Linked DNA regions of Methyloterricola oryzae. The protein of the gene in region 1 interacts with the protein of each later gene in a pairwise test. Links are inferred from orthologs where the notes say so. Each region holds a gene or a part of one and is shown in the gene's direction. Other genes may lie near its edges.

Region 1 (3,578 bases):
ACTACGTGGCCTTCGGCCGCTTTTTCCCCTCCCGCAGCAAACCCCATGCCCCCTGTGCCAAGCCGGAAACCCTGACGGAAGCGCGCCGCCACATTCACCTGCCCATCGTCGCCATCGGCGGCATCACGGCCGCCAATGGCGCAAACCTGCTGCACGCGGGGGCGGGACTGTTGGCCGTCATCGACGGCGTTTTCGGCTCCGGCGACCCCAAGATGGCGGCAGCGCGGTTTCAGCCCTTGTTTCGGCGGGGTTGAAAAACCGTACAGCCTTTTTCACCAGATCGATGGAATGCGAACCTCCTGCGGGTGGGAACTCCCCATTCGACTGGTTATAATCGCAATTTCGTATTTGAATCCCGCCTGCCGAGCGAAGGAAACCATAATGACTCCAGCCAATCCGCCCCTACCTTCTGGCCTTACCGACGATCTCGACTCCACGGAAACCCGCGAATGGCTGGACGCTCTGGAAGCCGTGATCGAGGCCGAAGGCCCGGAGCGCGCCCACTACATCATCGAGCGCCTGGTAGACAAGGCACGGCGGTCAGGCATCAATCTGCCCTACAAAGCCAGCACCGCCTACATCAACACCATACCCCCGCATCTGCAGGCTAAATATCCGGGCGATGACGAACTGGAGCACCGCATCCGCTCCTACATCCGCTGGAACGCCATGGCCATGGTGGTGCAGGCCAACAAGATTTCCTCCGAGTACGGCGGGCACATCGCCAGCTTCGCCTCCTCGGCCACCCTCTACGAGATGGGCTTCAACCATTTCTTCCACGCCCCCAGCAAGGATCATGGCGGCGATCTGGTGTTCTTCCAGGGTCACTCATCCCCCGGCATCTACGCCCGCGCCTTCCTGGAAGGCCGCTTGACCGAGGAACATCTGGCGCGCTTCCGCCAGGAAGTGGGCGGCGACGGACTTTCCTCCTACCCGCACCCCTGGCTGATGCCCGACTTCTGGCAGTTCCCCACGGTATCCATGGGGCTGGGCCCGCTGATGGCCATCTATCAGGCGCGGTTCATGAAATACCTGCAGGACCGCGGCATTCTGGATACCGCCGGCCGCAAGATCTGGGCCTACATGGGCGATGGCGAGATGGACGAGCCGGAATCCATGGGCGCGATCGGTTTGGCCGGACGCGAGAAACTGGAAGACCTGATCTTCGTGGTCAACTGCAACCTGCAGCGCCTGGACGGCCCGGTGCGTGGCGACGGCAAGATCATCCAGGAACTGGAGGGCACCTTCCGCGGCGCCGGCTGGAACGTGATCAAGGTAATCTGGGGTTCGCAGTGGGACGCCCTGCTCGCCAAGGACACCAAGGGCCTGTTGCGCCGGCGCATGGAAGAGGCGGTGGACGGCGAATACCAGAACTACAAGGCCAAGGGCGGCGCCTATACCCGCGAGCACTTCTTCGGCAAATACCCGGAGTTGCTGGAGATGGTCGCCCACATGTCCAATGACGAAATCTACCGCCTGAGCCGCGGCGGCCACGACACCCACAAGATCTTTGCGGCCTACCACGCGGCGGTGAACCACAAGGGCCAGCCCACGGTAATCCTGGCCAAGACGGTGAAGGGCTACGGCATGGGCCAGGCCGGCGAAGGCCAGATGACCACCCATCAGCAGAAGAAGATGGACGAGACGGCCCTGAAGGCCTTCCGCGACCGCTTCAATATCCCGATTCCGGACGAGAAGATCAGCGCAGCGCCCTTCTACAAGCCGGCGGACGACAGCCCCGAACTCACCTATCTGCACGAGCGCCGCAAGGCCCTGGGCGGCTATCTGCCCACCCGCCGCCGTGAGGCTCCGCTGCTGCAGGTGCCGGATCTGAGCGTGTTCGACGCGCTGCTGAAGAAGAGCGACCGCGAGATGTCCACCACCATGGCCTTCGTGCGCATGCTCACCACCCTGCTGCGCGACAAGAAGATCGGCAAGTACGTGGTGCCCATCGTCGCCGACGAGGCCCGCACCTTCGGCATGGACGGCATGTTCCGCCAGTACGCCATCTATTCCTCCGTGGGACAGCTCTACACCCCGGAAGACGCGGACCAGATCATGTACTACCGCGAGGACAAGACCGGCCAGATCCTCGAGGAAGGCATCTGCGAGGCCGGCGCCATGGCCTCCTGGGTCGCTGCGGGCACGGCCTACAGCAACCACAACGTGCAGATGATCCCGTTCTACATCTACTATTCCATGTTCGGCTTCCAGCGCGTGGGCGACCTGATGTGGGCGGCGGGCGACATGCAGGCGCGCGGCTTCCTCATGGGCGGCACGGCGGGACGCACCACCCTGGCGGGCGAGGGCCTGCAACATCAGGACGGCCACAGCCATCTGGCCATGTCCTTCATCCCCAATTGCGTGGCCTATGACCCGGGCTTCGCCCACGAACTGGCGGTAATCGTGCAGGACGGCCTGCGCCGCATGTACCAGGAAGGCGAGAACGTCTTCTACTACGTCACCGTGATGAACGAGAACCACGCCCACCCGGACCTGCCCGAGGGTTCCGTACCCGGCATCCTGCGCGGCATGTACAAGCTCAAGGATGCGGGCAAGGAGGCTGTGGTTCAGTTGCTGGGCAGCGGCGCCATCCTCAGGGAGAGCCTGGCAGCGGCGGATCTGCTGGAGGCGGATTTCGGCATCAAGGCCACGGTGTGGAGCGTCACCAGCTACAGCGAGCTGCGCCGCGATGGCCTGGACCAGCAGCGCTGGAACCTGCTGCACCCGGATCAGCCCGCGAAAACCAGCTATGTCTCGCAGTGCCTGGACGGCGAGAAGGGCCCGGTGGTGGCGGCCACCGACTACATGAAACTGGTGCCCGACCAGATCCGGCCCTTCTTGAGCAAGCCTTTCGTCACCCTCGGCACCGACGGCTTCGGACGCAGCGACCGGCGCTCCGCCCTGCGCAACTTCTTCGAGGTGGACCGCAAGTACATCGCGCTGACCGCGCTCAAGGCCCTGGCCGACGAGGGCACGCTGCCCGTGGCCAAGGTCAAGGAAGCGATGGAGCGCTATGGCATCGACCCGGAAAAACCCAACCCGGTTACTGTTTGAGGAGCTCTTACGTATATGGCAGAGGAAAAGATCGTCACGGTGCCGGATATCGGTAATTTCCGGGACATACAGATCATCGAGGTCCTGGTTGCGCCGGGCGATGCGGTCAAGGCCGAGGATTCGCTGATCACCCTGGAGAGTGACAAGGCGGCCATGGAAATTCCCTGCCCCTTCACGGGCACGGTGAAGAGCATGGCAGTCAAGGTGGGCGACAAGGTGAACGAAGGCTCGCCAATCCTGACTTTGACCCTGGAGGAAGGCGCGCCCGCGGCGGCAGCCGCTCCAGCGCCCGCCGCGCCGGATCCGGCACCCGCGGCCCCGGCGGCCAGCGAACCCGCCCCGCCCTCGCCGCCCCCCAAACCCGCGCCAGCCGTCCTGGCCGCTCCGCCCGTGGAAGAGAGCGTGGGCGGCAAGCCCCACGCCAGCCCCTCGGTGCGCCGCTTCGCCCGCGAACTGGGCGCCGAGGTGGCGCGCATCAAGGGCACCGGTCCCAAGGGCCGCATCCTCAAGGAAGACGTGCA
Region 2 (3,179 bases), on another replicon or contig:
GCAAGCTCTGAAACACAGGCTCTTGCATGGTACGGCCATATCGCCGATTTGGCTCATAAACGCGGAGTGCGAATTATCACCGTGCGTTTTCCAGCGCACCCAGCCTACTTCTCTGCCATTGACGAGAGCACTGTCCGAAAGATCGATGAGAACCTGGAACGACTGGGTCTTGGGCGACCTTTGGATTACCGGCGCGCGATTGCAGACCCGGCTGATTTTGCCGACGAGGACCACCTGAACGTAGTCGGTGCCGTCGCGCTCTTACATCGTTTGGAGCAAGACACGGGGGAACATCTGCGCAACACTTCAGTTGCTCAGTTGACCGCAATGCGCTGATAGCCTCTTTGCCACCATGTTGCATAACCGTTTGACTCTTCCTGTTCTCAACCGCTACCGACAGCTTGCGCTGGACGGCCTGTGGAAAAACAACCAGGCCTTGGTTGCACTGCTCGGCCTGTGCCCCTTGCTGGCGGTGAGCAATTCCGTGGTGAACAGCCTCGGCCTGGGCCTGGCAACCACGGTGGCGCTGGTGTTCTCCAACACCATCGTGTCCCTGATCCGAAACTATGTGTCCAACGAGGTACGCCTGCCGGTATTCGTGCTGGTGATCGCCGCCAATGTGACCGTCATCGAACTGCTGATGAATGCCTTCTTCCACGATCTGCACAAGATCCTCGGCATTTTCATACCCCTGATCGTCACCAACTGCGCCATCATCGGCCGCGCCGAGGCCTTTGCCTCTAAAAATCCCGTGGACCGCGCCCTGGCCGATGGCCTGTTCATGGGGCTGGGTTTTTCCTGCGCCCTGGTGGCGCTGGGGGCGCTGCGCGAGGCCATCGGCACGGGCACGCTGTTCGCCCGCGCCGACCTAATGTTCGGAGACTCCGCCAAGCAATGGACCATCCAGTTGTTCGACGACTATGGCGGCTTCCTGCTTGCGGTCTTGCCACCCGGCGCCTTCATCGGTCTGGGGCTGCTGATCGCCATCAAGAACCTGGTGGACGCCCGGGCGGCACGAAACATGGCCACCTCACCGGCTTCCCATGCGGCAACCCATTTGTCACAGCCCACCGCGTGAGTGCTCTGGCAGGGCATTGCCCTGGCACTGACCGAATGGCCCCAGTTATTCCAGGCGCCCCGCCATGAACGCCGCCAAGCGCCAGGACATCTTCGATCGGCTCGCCGCCGCCATCCCGGAACCGACCACCGAACTGGAATATTCCACGCCCTTCGAACTGCTGGTAGCCGTCGTGCTTTCCGCCCAGGCAACCGACAAGGGAGTCAACAAAGCCACCGCGAAACTCTTCCCCGTCGCCAGCACGCCGCAGGCCATACTGCAACTCGGTGAGGAAGGGCTGCGCGGATTCATCAAGACCATCGGCCTGTTCAACAGCAAGGCCAAGAACATCATCCAGCTGTGCCAGGACCTGCTGCAGCGGCATGGCGGCGAGGTCCCCAGCACCCGCGCGGAACTTGAAGCCTTGCCCGGCGTAGGCCGCAAGACCGCCAATGTGATCCTGAACACCGCGTTCGGCCAGCACACCATCGCCGTAGACACGCACATCTTCCGGGTCGCCAACCGCACCGGCCTGGCGCCGGGAAAAAACGTGCTGGAAGTCGAGAAAAAGCTCGACCGGCATGTCCCCAAGCAGCACAAGAAAGACGCACACCACCTGCTCATCCTGCATGGGCGCTACACCTGCATCGCCCGCAAGCCACGCTGCGGGAGCTGCGTGATCGCCGATCTGTGCGAATTCCAGGATAAGACCGAAGACTGACCTTTCAGGTCAGACACCCTACTGCCCCCGTGCGTTTGTCGCGATGGGCTACACTTCTCGCCAATTCCCGATTTCCGCCGTTTTGGGCCAAATTTGTCGCTTTTCGCCGGAATTCGAAGCCATGTAGCGGGCAGCCGCCTTACGAGGAACCACGATGGGTGCTTTCGGCAACGACCTGATGAAACACAATCTGGATTTGCTCAGGTCCAAGGCCCGCAAGGAAGCCGTGCAAGGCGTATTCATCGCCGCTGCCGCGATTATGCTGGCGACCTTGATGGTCTGCTTCTTCGAACAGCGCGAGATCACCCTGTCCGGCCTGATCCAGGCGCAGCGGACCAACCTGGCGCTTTGGATCCTCAATGCCATGGCGTTCGTATTTCCCCTCTGGGGCCAATACGCCAGTCGCATGATCGTATACGAAGCGGGTGCCATGGTCCGCCACCAGACGGAGGAACTGCGCGTCCGCAACGACCAACTGGAACGGGAAAAAGCCTTCGCCAGCACCCACGATCCCATCACCGAGTTGCCCAACCGCCCCCTCTTCTACGACCGGGTCGAACAGGCCATCCGCAGTTACCGTGAAGGGTCGGGCAACCTGACGCTGTTCCTGTTGGAACTGGAGAATCTCAAGGAGATTCAGGACACCATCGGCCCCACGGCGGTGGACATCATCCTGCGGCAAGTGGCGACGCGCCTGCTGCAAAGCATGAGCGCCCAGGACAGCGTGGCGCGCCTGGACGGCTTTACCTTCGGCATCCTATGCAGCGAGTCGACCGGGAAGGAACAGGCCGAACACACCGCCCATCGCCTGCAAAAGGTGATGGAACACCACTTCGATGTGCAACGCCTGAAGCTGAGCCTGCATACCAGCATCGGCATCGTCCTGTTTCCCGAGCACGGCGAAGACGCGGACACGCTGGTGCAGAAGGCCGGGGTCGCCGTTTTCATGGCGGGCAAGTCCCACGATGGCTTCGCCTTCTACTCCCCCAGTTTCGACGAGCACAGTCCGCGCCGGCTTACGCTCATGGGCGAGTTGCGCCAGGCGATCGAACGCAATCACCTGCAATTGCACTATCAGCCCAAGGCTGCCATCCCCGGCGGCAAGATCATCGGCGCTGAAGCCCTGGTCCGCTGGAACCACCCCAAACACGGCTTCGTCGCGCCGGATGAATTCATCGGGCTGGCCGAACGCACCCGCATGATCAAGCCCCTGACCCAATGGGTCATGGAACGGGCCTTCAACGACTGCGCCCAACTGCGCGGTCAAGGCCACGAGATCACGGTTTCCATCAACCTCTCGGCCAAGGACCTGCATGATCCGCAACTGCCGGACCGCATCGTCGGTGCCATGAGCAAGACCGCCGTGCAACCGGAGTGGTTCATCTTCGAGATTACAGAGAG

Evidence for each region.
Region 2: the proteins of aceE (region 1) and nth interact in binary tests that used the Escherichia coli proteins (3 or more experiments, as listed by UniProt). The link is inferred for Methyloterricola oryzae from one-to-one orthologs.

The regions. Positions count from the first base shown.
Region 1 is NZ_JYNS01000001.1:210,262-213,839, forward strand. Bases 1-3,257 are described here. They hold aceE (pyruvate dehydrogenase (acetyl-transferring), homodimeric type), read left to right. Parts: upstream 1-381; coding sequence 382-3,057; downstream 3,058-3,257. Other genes in these bases: thiE (thiamine phosphate synthase), read left to right, coding at 1-254; aceF (dihydrolipoyllysine-residue acetyltransferase), read left to right, coding at 3,073-3,257. Also shown: more of aceF, read left to right, coding at 3,258-3,578. UniProt on the Escherichia coli protein: Component of the pyruvate dehydrogenase (PDH) complex, that catalyzes the overall conversion of pyruvate to acetyl-CoA and CO(2).
Region 2 is NZ_JYNS01000008.1:72,045-75,223, forward strand. The notes cover bases 103-2,960. They hold nth (endonuclease III), read left to right. Parts: upstream 103-1,142; coding sequence 1,143-1,778; downstream 1,779-2,960. Other genes in these bases: EK23_RS12150 (hypothetical protein), read left to right, coding at 103-336; EK23_RS12155 (electron transport complex subunit E), read left to right, coding at 353-1,078; EK23_RS12165 (putative bifunctional diguanylate cyclase/phosphodiesterase), read left to right, coding at 1,933-2,960. Also shown: more of EK23_RS12150, read left to right, coding at 1-102; more of EK23_RS12165, read left to right, coding at 2,961-3,179. UniProt on the Escherichia coli protein: DNA repair enzyme that has both DNA N-glycosylase activity and AP-lyase activity. The DNA N-glycosylase activity releases various damaged pyrimidines from DNA by cleaving the N-glycosidic bond, leaving an AP (apurinic/apyrimidinic) site.